Regions from separate parts of the Stenotrophomonas chelatiphaga genome, predicted to be linked through region 1. Evidence: predicted binding sites of a transcription regulator. Region 1 holds the regulator's gene; each other region holds the start of a gene.
What was found. Region 1 encodes HrcA, which represses chaperone genes, less so after heat shock. Its sites were predicted from a motif close to TTNGCACTCNNNNNNNNNGAGTGCNAA; they were not measured.

Region 1 (2,265 bases):
CATGGGGGACTCCTGAAGAATATTCGGTGAATCCGGCCGTAGCCGGTGTATGAATGGGATGTGGGGGAGGCTCGTGGAACATTCAAGCCATCCCGGGACGCTGTATTCCACGATTCAGGGTCCAGCCAGCGCCGAGCCATGCCCGGCGGGCCCTGTCCCTGCCGGCGCGCTCGCCGAACAGGGCGCGGCGCGACCGGAGTTACCGCGCTGCGGTCAGTCGCGGGCGACCACCACCAGCGCCGGACGCAGCAGGCGGTCGTTGAGCAGGTAGCCCTTCTGGAACACCTGCACCACGCTGCCCGGGGCGGCGCCGTTGGCGTCGACCTGGCTGATCGCCTGGTGGTGTTCCGGGTTGAAGGGCTGGCCGGTCGGGTCCAGCAGGACCAGTCCGTTGTCCGCGGCGACCTTCAGCAGCTGCTTGTAGGTCATTTCCAGGCCGTCGCGCAGCGGGCTGGCGTCCTCGCCTGCGGCCTTCAGGCCAGCGTCCAGGCTGTCGAACACCGGCAGCAGCTCGCCGAGCAGCTTTTCGTTGGCGAAACGGCGGGCCTGTTCCACGTCCCGGGCCACGCGCTTGCGCTGGTTGTCCAGGTCGGCGCGCTCACGCAGCGCATCGGCCTTGACCTGCTCCAGCTCACCGCGCAGCTGCTCCAGCTGGTCGTGGTGGGCCATGGCGGCCTCGTCGGCGGCCGGGTTGGATTCGATATCGTGATGATCTTGGTTCATGTGCGTTTCCCTGGCGGTGACTCCCCGCCTCCATCCCACCTAGTGTGGGCGGGAAACTGCGTTTCAAGCGCCGCGGGGCATCGAGTTGCCCGATCCCGGCGAAAAGGCCGCCCCGAGCACCTCGGCGGTGGCCTGCACCAGCGGGATCATCCGGTCATAGGCCATCCGCTTGGGCCCGATCACCCCCAGCACGCCCAGCACCTGGCCATCGGCGGTATACGGCGCGGTGACCAGCGAGACGCCTTCCAGCGGCACCACCCCGGTCTCTTCACCGATGAAGATGCGCACGCCGGGCGCCTGGATGGTGCGCTCCAGCAACTGCAGGATCTCGCGCTTGCTGGAAAACAGCTCGAACAGCTCGCGCAGGCGCTCCAGGTCGGACAGGTCCTGCACGCCCATCAGGCGGGTCTGGCCAGCCACCAGCATGTCGTTGGCCGGCGGCTGCAGGGCCTGCTCGGCCAGCTCGATGCTATGGGCCAGCAGCTGTTCCATCTCGCTGCGGGTGTCGCGCAGCTCGTGCAGCAGGCGGCGGCGGATCTGCACGACCGGCAGACCGGCGAAGTGGGTATTCAGGTAGTTGGCCACCTGCTCCAGCTCACCCGGCTCCCAGGGCCGGCGCGCCTCGATCACCCGGTTCTGCACCTCGCTGTCGGCGAACACCACGATGGCCAGCACCCGATGCGCGTCAAGCGCCACGAAATCGATCTGGCGGAAGGCGAACTGCTCCCGCGTGGGCGCACTGACCACGCCGACGAAATGGCTCATCGCCGACAGCAGTTCGGAGGCACTACCCAGCAGCGCCTGGGTGCCGGCACCACTGGCCAGCTCGCTGCGCAGGCGGCTCAGGTCCTGCTCGCCGGGCGGATGCATCTGCACCAGGCTGTCCACGAACACCCGATAGCCATGCGCGGTCGGGATGCGCCCGGCCGAGGTATGCGGTGAACTCAGCAGCCCCAGGTCTTCCAGGTCGCCGAGGATGTTGCGGATGGTGGCCGCGCTGACATCCAGGCCGGCCGTGCGCGCAAGCGTTGCCGACCCGACCGGCTCGCCATCCTGGATATGGCGGGCAATCAGGGTGCGCAGCAGATGGCGCGAACGTGGGGCCAACTGGTCAAAGGACGGCGGCATCGGATCAGCCTGTGAGACTCCCCTCCTAGATAATGCCGACAAGGACGCTTGGCAAGTCATTGGTACATGCCAACGTGCGTGCTAGCGTTGCGCGGCTCGAGAGACCTACTGGACCATGCTCAGACACTTATCAATCAAGGATTTCGCCGTTGTCCGCGCCACCGAACTGGAGTTCGGCCCCGGCATGACCGTGGTATCGGGCGAAACCGGCGCGGGCAAATCGCTGATGGTGGACGCCCTGGGCTTCCTGTCCGGCCTGCGCGCCGACAGCGGCGTGGTGCGCCATGGTGCGCCGCGCGCCGAACTGTCGGCCGAATTCGCGCTGGACCAGCTGGCCGGCGCCCGCCGCTGGCTGGCCGACAACGAACTGGACGACGACGAGCAGTGCCAGCTGCGCCGGGTGATCCGCGCCGA
Region 2 (2,265 bases), on a different contig from region 1:
TGCGCGAATCGGCGGCCGGCCGTGCGCCCTGGCTGTCGCTGATGCGGCTGGCCCGGATATCGAAGCGGCAGGCTTCCCCGGCCACCAGCGCGGTGTTGGTGGAAATCTTCAGCGTGCGGCCACTGGACGGGTGGGTCAGCGGCACGCTGCCGGACTGGCCGCAGCTCAGTGCGAAGGCGCCGCTGGCCAGGGTGACGTTCTCGCTGAACACCACTTCCAGGTCACCGGCGGCGGGGAAGCTGCTGCTGCCTTGGGCCGGGGTGGTGGTGGACACCGACGGCGGCGTGTTCGGGCCGGGCGTGCCGGGGCTGCCGCTGAAGGTCTGACCGGTGTTGCAGGCGCCGAAGGTCTGGGCGGCCGACTCGGCCCAGGTGAAATGGGCGTACTGGCTGCCGCTGCCGGTGAGCTGCAGGGAGGTGCCGGGTGCGGTGCTGTTGCTCTCGGCGACCGGGATGTTCTGGCTGGTCAGGCCGGCGGCCGGGCCGCTGGCGGCGGTGATGGTGCCCTCGTAGCTGAGGAACTGGACCACCGCACCGCTGGCATCGACCAGCGCGATGCCGTCGTTGGACCCGTTCTGCAGGCCATTGGTCGGGTAGCTGACCACCGCGATGCTGGCGCTGCCGCAGGCCGCCGCGGTGCCGGCCGGGACCGGGTTGTTGGCATACACGCTGGCCGCCGACGGGGTGCTGCCGTTGTACAGGTACAGGCGGTAACCGGACAGATCCTCGCCAGCAGTGGCGACCACTTCGATCGCCTCGCCGACGTCCCCGGCCGGCGTGCTGTCGTCGTAATGCAGTTCGTTGATGAAGACCTCGGCCCGGGCGGGCGAGATCGCCAGCGCCAGCAGGCAGCCAGCGGCAAGTGGTGACAGCATTCGCATCGACTACTCCTTGTGAGCGGATCCCCTGAAGGGGGAATCTAAGCCGGTTGCATGACATTTCCATCGTATTTGCCCCCATCAGCGTGTAGGGCGTGACGGCGGTCACCAAAAAGATTCTTCGGGACGCCCCTTGAAAGGGCGGGGCCGGGCTCCATCTCTGCTGTGTCCCGCTCTGCCGGGCTTTTTTCTCGCGCGGTTCTGGCAGTCACTTGGGGTGAGTGCTAAAATCGCCGGAATACTTCCGTACAATCAATAACTTGAGAGGTCTCACATGAGCAACTTGAAGCCGCTTCACGACCGCGTCGTAGTCAAGCCGATCGAAGCCGACGAAATCTCGGCCGGCGGCATCCTGATCCCGGATTCGGCCAAGGAAAAGTCGACCAAAGGTGAAGTCGTTGCCGTGGGCCCGGGCAAGGCGCTGGACAACGGCAGCGTGCGCGCTCCGTCGCTGAAGGTCGGCGACAAGGTCATCTACGGCCAGTACGCCGGCAGCAGCTACAAGGAAGCCGGCGTGGAATACAAGGTCCTGCGCGAAGACGACGTGCTCGCCATCATCGGCTGAGCTGCGCCCGCGCACTCCGTTACCCCGTAGACCCCTTTCAAATCAAAGCCGCCGGGCCTGTCCCGGCGCTACATAACAGGTGAATTCAATGGCTGCCAAAGATATTCGTTTCGGTGAAGACGCCCGCGCCCGCATGGTGCGTGGTGTCAACGTGCTCGCCAATGCCGTGAAGGCAACCCTGGGCCCGAAGGGCCGCAACGTCGTGCTCGAAAAGAGCTTCGGCGCCCCGACCATCACCAAGGACGGCGTGTCCGTCGCCAAGGAAATCGAACTGGCTGACAAGTTCGAGAACATGGGCGCGCAGATGGTGAAGGAAGTTGCTTCGCGTACCAACGACGACGCAGGCGACGGCACCACCACCGCCACCGTGCTGGCCCAGGCCCTGATCCGCGAAGGCGCCAAGGCCGTCGCTGCCGGCATGAACCCGATGGACCTCAAGCGCGGTATCGACAAGGCCGTGATTGCCGCCGTCGCCGAGCTGAAGAAGATCTCCCAGCCGACCGCTGACGACAAGGCGATTGCCCAGGTCGGCACGATCTCGGCCAACTCGGACGAGTCGATCGGCAACATCATCGCCGAAGCGATGAAGAAGGTTGGCAAGGAAGGCGTGATCACCGTTGAAGAAGGCTCGGGCCTGGACAACGAGCTGGACGTCGTCGAAGGCATGCAGTTCGACCGCGGCTACCTGTCCCCGTACTTCGTCAACAACCAGCAGGGTCAGACCGCTGACCTGGATGACCCGTTCATCCTGCTGCACGACAAGAAGATCTCCAACGTGCGTGACCTGCTGCCGGTGCTGGAAGGCGTCGCCAAGTCGGGCAAG
Region 3 (2,265 bases), on a different contig from region 1:
ACAGCAAGCTGGAATACCGGCACGACTCCGGCGCCGAACAGCGCGAGCAGTGGGTGACCACCAACCGCCTGCTGTACAAGGTCAACGAAGACTGGCGCCTTGCCCTGCGCGCGAACTATGCCGATACCCAGGACCGGATCAACCCGGTGGCCGATGCCAAGCTGGTGGAAACCAACATGGGCTTTGCCTGGCGCCCGCATGACAACACCCGCTGGGCCGCCTTCGGCAAGTTCACCTACCTCTATGACGTGGCCTCGCTGGGGCAGGAAGGCGGCAACCTGTATGACCAGCGCTCGCAGGTGCTGTCGCTGGAAGGCATCCGCCAGTTCGGCGCGCGCTGGGAAGTGGCCGGCAAGCTGGCCTCGCGCTGGGGCGATTACCGCACCGGGCGTGGCGAAGGCGCTTGGCTGGACAGCCGCGCCGACTTCGCTGCGCTGCAGCTGCGCTACCGCCTGTTCGAGAAGTGGGAAGGGCTCGCCGAGCACCGCTGGTTGAAGGTGCGCGACGGCGGCGTACGCAAGGGCTGGCTGGTCGGCGTCGACCGCCGGGTGGGCGAGAACTTCAAGATCGGCGGCGGCTACAACTTCACCGAGTTCAGCGATGACATGACCGAGCTGCGTTATGACCAGAAAGGCTTCTTCCTGAACCTGGCGGGGTATTACTGAGGGCTGACGGGAGCGCGGAGCCGTGCCTGGCGAGCGTTTCCGGGGATCGGCCGGGCATCGCTTGGCACTCCCGATCTGCAGGCGCTGAACGCCTGACAACTTTTTGCGGCTGAATGCGGAGATTCCGCTGTCCGTTCAGCCAATCTGCACGGAATTACCGGCCCGTATCTCGCTCATGTCATTGATCTATATAGAGTCTTACAAGATCTGCGCCCCTATCGCCACTGTCACCAAATCGCGGTAGGGTAGATGGGTACTCAGCGCCATTGTTCTGTCACCGGAACACTGGAACTTTTTTGACCTTTAGCAGTCGAAGTATCGGACTGCTAAGATGAGACCCATGAGCCAGAACACCTCTACTGCCCTTGTGGCAAACAATCTCCCGATTCCCAGTGCGCTCGGTTCGCTGGACGCCTACATCGGTGCCGTGCACCAGATCCCGGTGCTGTCGGTCGATGATGAGCAGGACCTGGCGCGTCGTTTCCGTGATCAGACCGATCTGGACGCGGCCCGCGAGCTGGTGCATTCGCACCTGCGTTTCGTGGTGCACGTGGCCCGCGGCTACAACGGCTACGGCCTCGCCCTGGGCGACCTCATCCAGGAAGGCAACATCGGCCTGATGAAGGCAGTCAAGCGCTTCGACCCGGACATGGGCGTGCGCCTGGTGTCCTTCGCGGTGCATTGGATCCGTGCGGAAATGCACGAGTTCATCCTGAAGAACTGGCGCATCGTGAAGGTGGCCACGACCAAGGCGCAGCGCAAGCTGTTCTTCAATCTGCGTCGTTCGAAGAAGCGCCTGGGCTGGATGAACGCTGCCGAAGTCACCGCGGTGGCCAAGGACCTCAACGTGTCCGAGCGCGAAGTGCTCGAGATGGAGTCGCGCCTGTCCGGTCGCGATATCGGGTTCGACGCGCCGAGCGACGAAGACGACGACCACGCCCCGCCGTCGCCGGCGGCGTACCTGATGGCCAATGAAGAAGATCCTTCGATGGCGTACGAGCGCGCCGACAGCGAAGACAACCAGCTGCAGCTGCTGCGCGAAGGCATGGCGGAACTGGATGCGCGTTCGCGCGACATCATCGCCCGTCGCTGGCTGGACGCCGACAGCAAGGTCACGCTGCAGGAGCTGGCCGATGAGTACGGCGTGTCCGCCGAGCGCATCCGCCAGGTCGAAGCCAACGCGCTGAAGAAGATGAAGGCGCTGTTTACCGCGTAAGCGCAGGCAGCCGCTGCATACAGAAACGCCGGGCACTGCCCGGCGTTTTCTTTTATGCGCGCTCGGCGGTGGTAGTGACGACCGCTGGTCGTCAAGCCGTCATGCGACTCAACGTTCCCGGGCGATCGCACGCCAGCCGATATCACTGCGGTGGAACGCATTGGCCCACGTCACCTGGGCCACGCCGGCATACGCATTGGCCTGCGCATCGCGCACGCTGTCGCCGAGTGCGGCCACGCACAGCACCCGCCCACCGGCGCTGACAACGTTGCCCTGGGCATCCAGCGCGGTGCCTGCGTGGAACACCTTGGCGGTGTCCGGCACGCGGTCCAGGCCGGAAATCACATCGCCGGTGATCGGCGCTTCCGGATACGGCGCAGCGGC

Region 2: the regulator HrcA is predicted to act here: its motif matches at 1,079-1,105, upstream of RTX79_RS08055 (co-chaperone GroES).
Region 3: the regulator HrcA is predicted to act here: its motif matches at 969-995, upstream of rpoH (RNA polymerase sigma factor RpoH).

Annotation. Positions count from the first base shown of each region.
Region 1 is NZ_DAMBRS010000001.1:145,197-147,461, reverse strand. Features, by position in the region: gene dnaK (molecular chaperone DnaK) at 1-3, opposite strand, end outside; gene grpE (nucleotide exchange factor GrpE) at 214-723, opposite strand; gene hrcA (heat-inducible transcriptional repressor HrcA) at 787-1,851, opposite strand; gene recN (DNA repair protein RecN) at 1,967-2,265, shown strand, end outside.
Region 2 is NZ_DAMBRS010000004.1:112,221-114,485, reverse strand. Features, by position in the region: gene RTX79_RS08060 (endonuclease) at 1-880, opposite strand, end outside; gene RTX79_RS08055 (co-chaperone GroES) at 1,152-1,442, shown strand; gene groL (chaperonin GroEL) at 1,531-2,265, shown strand, end outside.
Region 3 is NZ_DAMBRS010000004.1:172,646-174,910, reverse strand. Features, by position in the region: gene RTX79_RS08295 (hypothetical protein) at 1-665, shown strand, start outside; gene rpoH (RNA polymerase sigma factor RpoH) at 1,006-1,881, shown strand; gene purD (phosphoribosylamine--glycine ligase) at 1,990-2,265, opposite strand, start outside.